DNA from 2 places in the Bradyrhizobium sp. ORS 278 genome. Region 2 is predicted to be linked to the other one. Evidence: predicted binding sites of a transcription regulator. Region 2 holds the regulator's gene; the other holds the start of a gene.
What was found. Region 2 encodes PhoB, which activates phosphate uptake and scavenging genes when phosphate is short. Its sites were predicted from a motif close to TGTCATNNANCTGTCAT; they were not measured.

Region 1: a site for PhoB is predicted at 1,405-1,421, ahead of BRADO_RS23580 (YbhN family protein). Genes of this name have one in related genera too.

What each region holds. Positions count from the first base shown of each region.
Region 1 covers NC_009445.1:5,265,665-5,269,865, forward strand. Annotated here, with positions in the region: gene BRADO_RS23565 (hypothetical protein) at 1-124, opposite strand, end outside; gene BRADO_RS23570 (hypothetical protein) at 173-604, shown strand; gene BRADO_RS23575 (ferritin-like domain-containing protein) at 676-1,182, opposite strand; gene BRADO_RS23580 (YbhN family protein) at 1,577-2,668, shown strand; gene BRADO_RS23585 (hypothetical protein) at 2,777-4,201, shown strand, end outside.
Region 2 covers NC_009445.1:1,793,551-1,797,751, reverse strand. Annotated here, with positions in the region: gene BRADO_RS07905 (trypsin-like serine protease) at 1-1,243, opposite strand, end outside; gene phoB (phosphate regulon transcriptional regulator PhoB) at 1,330-2,037, opposite strand; gene phoU (phosphate signaling complex protein PhoU) at 2,054-2,770, opposite strand; gene pstB (phosphate ABC transporter ATP-binding protein PstB) at 2,801-3,622, opposite strand; gene pstA (phosphate ABC transporter permease PstA) at 3,619-4,201, opposite strand, start outside.

The DNA.
Region 1 (4,201 bases), 3.5 Mb from region 2:
GGCCGGCGAACCGCCACGACAGGCCCTGCTCCGTCAGCTCGAACTGTTGCGCGGCCCCGATCAGCGACGCCTTGTAGGCGTAGCGGATGACGTGGTCGTCGGCTGTGGTGGCGTCGTCGGAAATGGCGCGGTCCTGTTGCGTGGTCCGCGCGCCTTATCCTACAAACGGGGCATGAGCGAAACGATCCATTTTCCCCGCCACCTGATCCTGGCCGGCGCGATGGCCGCCGGCATCCTGCTGGCGCTCGCCGTGCACATGCTCGGCGCCCGCTATGGGCTCGATCTCGGCGGCCTGTGGCAGAGCGACGGCGCGTTCATGCCGGCCGGCTCGGCGATCGCCTGGTGGCTGATCGCGACCGTCGGCTTCTCCTCCGGCTATTTCATCGCCAACATCATGCACAGCGCGGTCTCCGGCGAGATTCCGCAGCGCGCCCGCAACTTCCTGGTCGTGGTCGGCGTGCTGATGCTCGCCGGCATCGGCCAGGCGATCTCGGGCCCCAGCCCAGTGCCGTCGGCGGCCGGCGTGCTGGCGGGCCTCGCCGCGCTCTGCCTCGGCGCCCTCATGGCGTTCTGCGGCGCCAATTTCGCGCTGAGAAAGAGCTGAGCGCGTTGCTGGCATGAAAACGCCGCGCGGCAGACCCACGCGGCGTTTTGTCTCAGGCGAGACCAGTGCGGTCAGCTCGCGGCGCGCAGGTTGACGCTGGTTTCGGCGAGCTTGGTCAGCTTCATGTCGGTCGCCTTCTCCTCGTCGAGCGTCTTCTGCAGCAGAGCGGCGCAGTCGCTGCGGCCGAGCTGCTTGGCCCACGCGATCAGGCTGCCATAGCGGGTGATCTCGTAGTGCTCGGCGGCTTGGCCGGCATTGATCAGCGCCGCATCGAGCACGGTCTTGTCGGCCACCTCGCCGGCGACCTCCTCGGCCTCCTCGATGATGCCGTCGATCGCCGGGCAGTCGACTGCCTTGGGCGCGATGCCCTGCATCTCGAACACCTGCTCGAGCCGCTTCACATGCGTGCGGGTTTCCTCGAGATGGGTCAGAAAACCCTGCTTCAGCTGCTGATCGGTCGCCTTGTCGGCCATCTTGGGCAGCGCCTTGATGAGCTGGTTCTCGGCGTAATAGATGTCCTGCAGCTGGTGCACGAACAGGTCATTCATCGTCTTGATGTCTTTGGTGAACAGTCCCATGTGTCACACGTCCTTCCGGGGTTCGGAACATGGCGGGCCCCTCCCCGACCGCGTGCATGTCCATCGACGTCTTGCCTTGGGCTAACCGGCGGTCCGACCGGTTGTTCCGGAGCCGCGCCGCGAGCGCCGATCGGAACCCGGGCTGCGAGGGCACGTTCGTGATCGAACCGCGGGCGTAAGCTTTGGGACGAAACTGAGGCGGGACGCGGCGGTCCCAGCCATGTGACTGGAGTGTGACAGACCCGCACAGCGAACGCCGAGCTGCGTTGAGTCAAGGACTGCACAAGGCGCATGTTTTAGCTTAAGGAACAGGCTGTCACGGATTGCCCGCCCTCTTCGATCAGATGGTTTCGCCCTTTTTCCAAGATTTACTGCCGCCCCGCCGGGAGGATGAATGCAGCGCCTGCTGACCGCGCTCTCGCGTGGCTTCAAGAAATGGATCGGCTGGAAGCGGCTGGGGATTGCAGCAAGCCTTGCGATCATCGCCTTCGCGATCACCACGCTCGTCCGCACGCTGAAGGGCGTCGACGGCGGCGTGATCCTCTCCACGCTGACCGAGATCCCCCCCGGTCACATCGCGCTCGCGGCGTTGTGTGTGGTCGGCGCGTTCTGCACGCTGACCTTCTATGATTATTTTGCACTGCGAACGATCGGCAAGAAGCATGTGCCTTATCGCATTGCAGCGATGAGCGCCTTCACCAGCTATTCGATCGGCCACAACATCGGCGCCACGGTGTTCACCGGCGGCGCGATCCGCTTCCGGATCTATTCGGACTACGGCCTGTCGGCGATCGACGTCGCCAAGATCTGCTTCCTGTCCGGACTGACCTTCTGGCTGGGCAACCTCTTCGTGCTGGGTATCGGCATGACGTTGCACCCCGCCGCCGCCTCGACCATGGACCAATTGCCGCCGGCCGTGAACCAGCTGATCGCGATCGGCATCCTCGGGGCGATCTTCGCCTATCTGGGCTGGTTGTATGCCGGCAAGAACCGCCGCCAGCTCGGCCAGAACGGCTGGAAGGTGGTGCTCCCCTCCGCGCAACTGACGCTGGTGCAGATCCTGATCGGCGTCGTCGATCTCGGCTTCTGCGCGCTGGCGATGTATCTGCTGGTGCCGTCGAACCCGCCGATCGACTTTCTGTCGCTCTCGGTGGTGTTCATCCTGGCCACCCTGCTCGGCTTCGCCAGTCACGCGCCGGGCAGCCTCGGCGTGTTCGACGCCGCGATGCTGGTGGCGCTGCCGCAGTTCGGCCGCGAGCAGCTGGTGGCCACCCTGCTGGTGTTCCGCGTGCTGTATTTCGTGATCCCGTTCGCCATCGCGATCTCGATCATGGGCGTCCGGGAACTCTGGCTCAACGTCGTCAAGCCATGGCAGGAGCGGCGGCGGCTGCAGACGGCCGTCTCCGACGAGATCGCCGCCAAGCGTGCGGCGGCGACGGCGCGTGCCGCCGTCCCGCAGCGGATCAAGCGCCACTCGCAGGGTTGACTTGACGCTTTGAGCGAGAGCTGACAGCGGTGCGGTTGACCTGACCAGCCGCTCTCTTACTTCCGCCCCATCGCTCAATTGAATGCCTGGCGTATGAATCCTTGGCGTATGACCCGTATGTCTCTTCGTCCGATGCTTGCCGCCTGCGTGCTGGCCGGCCTGCTCTCCACGTTCGCGGCGCGTCCGGCTGCCGCCCAGTTCGGCACAGCCCCGCAGCTCCAGATCAGCTGGGAGGTTCGTAACCGCTTCCGGCTGTTTCGTGAGGAGCGCGACTTCCTCCTGCACGTCGAGAGCACCCGCGACCGCTCGATCCTGTCGGCCGAGCAGGCGCTGGCCGTGCAGAGCGACGGACGCGGCTGGGCCCGCAACATCGTCAACCGCCTGTGCATCGACCTCGCCGGCCGGGTCAACGAGCCCTGCACGCGCGACAACGTCAAGGAAAGCTATCTGACGCCGATCGACCATCCGGTCACGGTGCGCCTGACCGGACCGGTGCCGGTCGGCGCCACCTGCGCCTGGTCGTTCGACGACGGCGACGGGCCGCAGACCTCGACCTTCGACTGCGCCGAACCGGTGAACCTGCGGGTGCGCTATGGCCGCCAGACCGTCGCCACCGTCGATGTCACGAGCCCCGACGGCACGCGGCAGGTCTCGACCGGCATTCAGGTCCGCGACGTGCTGATTGCCGGCCTCGGCGACAGCATCGCCTCCGGCGAAGGCAATCCGGACCGGCCGGTCGCGCTCGCCGATGACGGCTTCTGCTTCCGCTCCTATCTCGGCGGGCCGAGCGGCCAGTATTATCGGCCGAGCCGCGCCGGCTTCAAAGGCGGCCGGGCTTGCGAAGCCCCGGACACGCTGCAGAACTGGCAGAAGCAGAGCGCCGTCTGGTTGAACGCCGCCTGTCACCGCTCGCTGTACAGCTATCAGACCCGCACGGCGCTGGCGCTCGCCGTGCGCTATCCGCATGTCGCGGTGACCTATCTGCCGCTCGCCTGCACCGGCGCGACCATCGCCGACGGCCTGTTCGGCAGCCAGCGCGCCCGCGAATGCACGCCGGGCCGATCGCTTGCGACCTGTGCCGGCGGCGTCAACGGCCAGCTCGGCGAATTGCGCGAGGCGCTGACCGCCGCCCAGCGCCGCCAGCCGGATCGCCGGCTCGATCTGGTGCTGCTGTCGATCGGCGCCAATGACATCAACTTCTCCGGTCTCGTCGCCGACGTCATCGTCGACACGCCGACCGAGCGCACGCTGTTCAAGCGCTCCGGCGTGATCGGCTCGGTCGACGAGTCGCGCGGCGAGCTCGCGCGCGACCTGCCGCGTGGCTTCGCCAAGCTGCGCGATGCGCTGAGGCCGCTGGTCGGCGATCTCTCGCGCGTGATCTACACGTCCTACGGCAACCCGGCGCTGAGCGGCCCCGGCACGCCCTGCCCTGGCGGTCCGGCCGGATTCGAGGTGCATCCCGCCTTCAATGCCAATCCACAGCGGCTCGCCAATGTCGCGGGCTTCGTCGAGAATGAATTCCTGCCTGCCCTG
Region 2 (4,201 bases):
ACATCAGCCTCGTCTCTTCGTGGAACGCCGAGAAGATGCCGACCACGACCGGTTCGCCGTTGATCTCGGCGAGAATCGGGGAGCCCGAATAGCCGAAATTGGCGAGGCAATGGACGGTCAGCAGCTTCGCATCCTTGGTCATGCCGGCGCTGCAATTGCGCTGGCCGGTCGGCGAATAGCGCCGCTCCTGGCCGTAGCCGATCTCGGAGATCGTGCCCGCCTGGGTCGCGGCCGCAAGCTCGTCGCGGCTCACGGCCCTTACCGCCACCGGCCTGGACGGCAGCGCATCCTTCAGGATGATCAGCGCCCAATCCGCCGGCGAACGGTCGGCCGACCATTGGTCGTGCTGAGTCGGGATGAAGTCCGGCGCGACAATCAGCTTGTCGGCGACTGAGGAGGCGGCGGGGGTGCCTTTGTTCAGGCCCGCCAGAAAATGGACATTGCCCGGACTCACCTGAGCCAGACCGTTGAAGACGCAGTGCGCCGCCGTCAGCACGACGCGGGGAGCCACCAAGGTGCCGGTACACGAGCCTCCCGTGCTGTATTGCGCCTGGGTCACGACACCGATCGACGATGCCGGCCAGGAGGTGGGATCGACGACATCACCGAAGTGCCGGTCGAGGCCGAGCAGCTGCTCGGGGCGCGGATTGGCAATGCCGGCATCCGCCGCTTCCGGCTTCGGCCTCCACGCCGCGATGATCTGCTCGGCCTGACGCCGCTGTGCGTCGCTAAGCTTGATACGCTGGATCTCGCGGCCGGCCGACCTTACGCCGTTGCGGCCGGCCATCACCAGCCAGGCATAACCCTGCACGACATCCTGGGACATGACCCGGCCGTCGAGCATCATCAGGCCGAGCATGTATTGCGATTGGGCGAAGCCTTGGGCGGCGGCGCGGTTGAACCAGCGCGCGGCTTCGCCGTGATCGCGAGCGGCGCCTTCGCCGTTGAAATAGGCGATGCCCAGATAATGCTGGGCGATGGCGAGCCCCTGATCGGCGGCCTTGCGGTACCAGACCAGCGCCTCCGTCTGGTTGCGCGCGACGCCGACGCCGAAGGCCTGCATGAAGCCGACATCGAATTGTGCCCGCGCGTCGCCCTTGACGGCGAGCGGCTGGAGCCTTCGCAACGCCACCGCGGGCTGTCCATTCGCCGCCGCGGCGACGGCCTCCTCGAGCTCGGCGGCCGCGGCGCTAGTCGCAGCCGCGAGCAACAACGTCAAAAAGATGGCGAGCGTCTTGATCATTGTGTCTGCCGAGGCCCGACCATGATGATGGGAACGCCATCACACATGATCAAGACGGCAGCGGCGTGACCGCGCAGACCGCGCGATCAGGCCTGCTCAGACTTGGCGAACCGGTCGTCGAGCGCATAGCCGGCGCCGCGGACGGTGCGGATCGGATCCTGCTCGCGGCCGGGATTGAGCAGCTTGCGCAGCCGGCCGATGTGGACGTCGACCGTGCGCTCGTCGATATAGATGTCGCGGCCCCAGACGCTGTCGAGCAGCTGCTCGCGGCTGAACACGCGGCCGGGATGCTCCAGGAAGAACTCGAGCAGGCGATATTCGGTCGGGCCGAGATCGATCGGCCGGCCCGACCGCGCCACGCGGCGCTTCTCGCGATCGAGCTCGATGTCGCCATAGGACAGCACGGTCGCCAGCCGCTCCGGGCTGGCGCGCCGCAGCAGGCCCTTCACACGCGCCAAGAGCTCCGGCACCGAGAACGGCTTGACGATGTAGTCATCGGCGCCGGTCGCAAGACCGCGCACGCGCTCGCTCTCCTCGCCGCGCGCCGTCAGCATGATGATCGGCAGCTGCTTGGTCTCGGACCGCGCCCGCAGCCGCCGGCACAGCTCGATCCCTGAGAGGCCCGGCAGCATCCAGTCGAGCACGACCAGATCGGGAATGCGCTCCTTCAGCCGCGTGTCGGCCTCGTCGCCGCGCGCCACGGTCTCGACCTCGTAGCCTTCGGCTTCGAGGTTGTAGCGCAGCAGCGTCGTCAGCGCCTCCTCGTCCTCAACCACCAGAATTCGCGCGCCCATGTCGGAATCGTCTTTCTCAGTTGCCGGGGATCGTGGTCGCAAAACTGGTCATGTCGCCCTTGGGGCGCTTGTCCATGATCTGCTGGCCCTCGATCATATAGAACACCGTCTCGGCGATGTTGGTGGCGTGATCGCCCATCCGCTCGATGTTCTTGGCGCAGAACATCAGATGGATGCAGAACGAGATGTTGCGCGGGTCTTCCATCATGTAGGTGAGGAGCTCGCGGAACAGCGAGGTGCAGATCGCGTCGACCTCCTCGTCGCCTTTCCACACCGTCATAGCCGCCGGCAAATCGTGCGCCGCATAGGCATCCAGCACCGTCTTGACCTGCGACTGAACGAGGTCGGTCATGTGCTCCAGGCCGCGGATCAGCTTCAGCGGATGAAAGTCGCTCTCCAGCGCGGCGACGCGCTTGCCGATGTTCTTGGCGAGGTCGCCGATCCGCTCCAGATCGGTGGCGACGCGCATCGCACCGACGATCTCGCGCAGGTCGACGGCCATCGGCTGGCGGCGGGCGATCGTGAGCACCGCGCGCTCCTCGATGACGCGCTGCAGCTTGTCGACCTCCGCGTCACCGGCGACCACCTTCTGGCCGAGCGCCACGTCGCGCCGCACCAGCGCGTCGACGGAATCGACGATCAGCCGTTCGGCAAGGCCGCCCATCTCCGCCACCAGGCGGGTCAGATCCTGCAGATCGCTGTCGAACGCCTTGGCGGTATGTTCACTGGCCATGATGATCTCCTGAGGGCATTGCTGTCGGCGTCAGCCGAACCGGCCGGTGATGTAATCCTGGGTCCGCCGATCGCTCGGCGAGGTGAATATCTTGCTGGTGTCGTCGAACTCGATCAACTCGCCGAGATACATGAAGGCGGTCTTGTCGGAGACGCGCGCCGCCTGCTGCATGTTATGAGTCACGATCGCGATCGTATAGTTCTCCGAGAGCTCCTGGATCAGCTCCTCGACCTTGGCGGTGGAAATCGGGTCGAGCGCCGAGCACGGCTCGTCGAACAGGATGACCTCTGGACGCACGGCGACCGTGCGGGCGATGCACAGGCGCTGCTGCTGGCCGCCGGACAACGACAGGCCGGAGGCGTTCAGCTTGTCCTTGACCTCGTTCCACAATGCGCCGCCGCGCAGCGCCTTCTCGACGCGGTCGTCCATCTCGGACTTCGAGATCTTCTCATAGAGGCGGATGCCGAAGGCGATGTTCTCGTAGATCGTCATCGGGAACGGCGTCGGCTTCTGGAACACCATGCCGACCCGCGCGCGCAGCAGGTTGAGGTCGAGCTTGGGGTCGAGAATGTTGGTGTTGTCCAGCATCAGCTGGCCGACCGCGCGCTGGCCCGGATAGAGGTCGTACATCCGGTTGAAGATGCGCAGCAGGGTCGACTTGCCGCAGCCGGACGGGCCGATGAACGCTGTGACCCGATTGGTGCCGAGCGCGAGGTTGATGTTCTTCAGCGCGTGGTGGTCGCCGTAGTAGAAGTTGAGGTTGCGCGCGGTCACTTTGGCCGGCGCCTCCGGCAGCGACTTCGGAGGAATGGCGGCCGTCGGGCTGCTCACGGAGACGGACATGTCGGTCATTTCGAGCTCCTCTCGGCGCCAAGGATGCGCGCGCCGATGTTCAGGGCCAGGACGGTCAAGGTGATGAGAAGAGCGCCGCTCCAGGCCAGCTGCTTCCAGTAGGCATAGGGGCTCTGGACGAAGTTGTTGATGGTCACTGGCAGGTTGGCCATCGTCTTGTTGAGGCTCAGGCTCCAGAACTGGTTCGACAGCGCGGTGAACAGGAGCGGCGCGGTCTCGCCGGCGACGCGGGCGGTCGCCAGCAGCACACCGGTGATCAGGCCGGAGCGCGCGGCGCGATAGGCGATGCGGCGGATAACCAGCGAGCGCGGCAGGCCGAGCGCGGACGCCGCCTCGCGCAAGGGATTGGGAACCAGCAGCAGCATGTCCTCGGTGGTACGCAGCACGACCGGGATCACGATCACCGCGAGCGCGAGCGAGCCGGCAAGGGCGGAGAAGCCGCCCATCGGTACGACAACGGCGCCATAGATGAACAGGCCGATGATGATCGAAGGCGCCGACAGCAGGATGTCGTTGATGAAACGGATGACCGAGGTCAGCTTGTCGTTGCGGCCGTACTCGGCAAGATAGGTGCCGGCG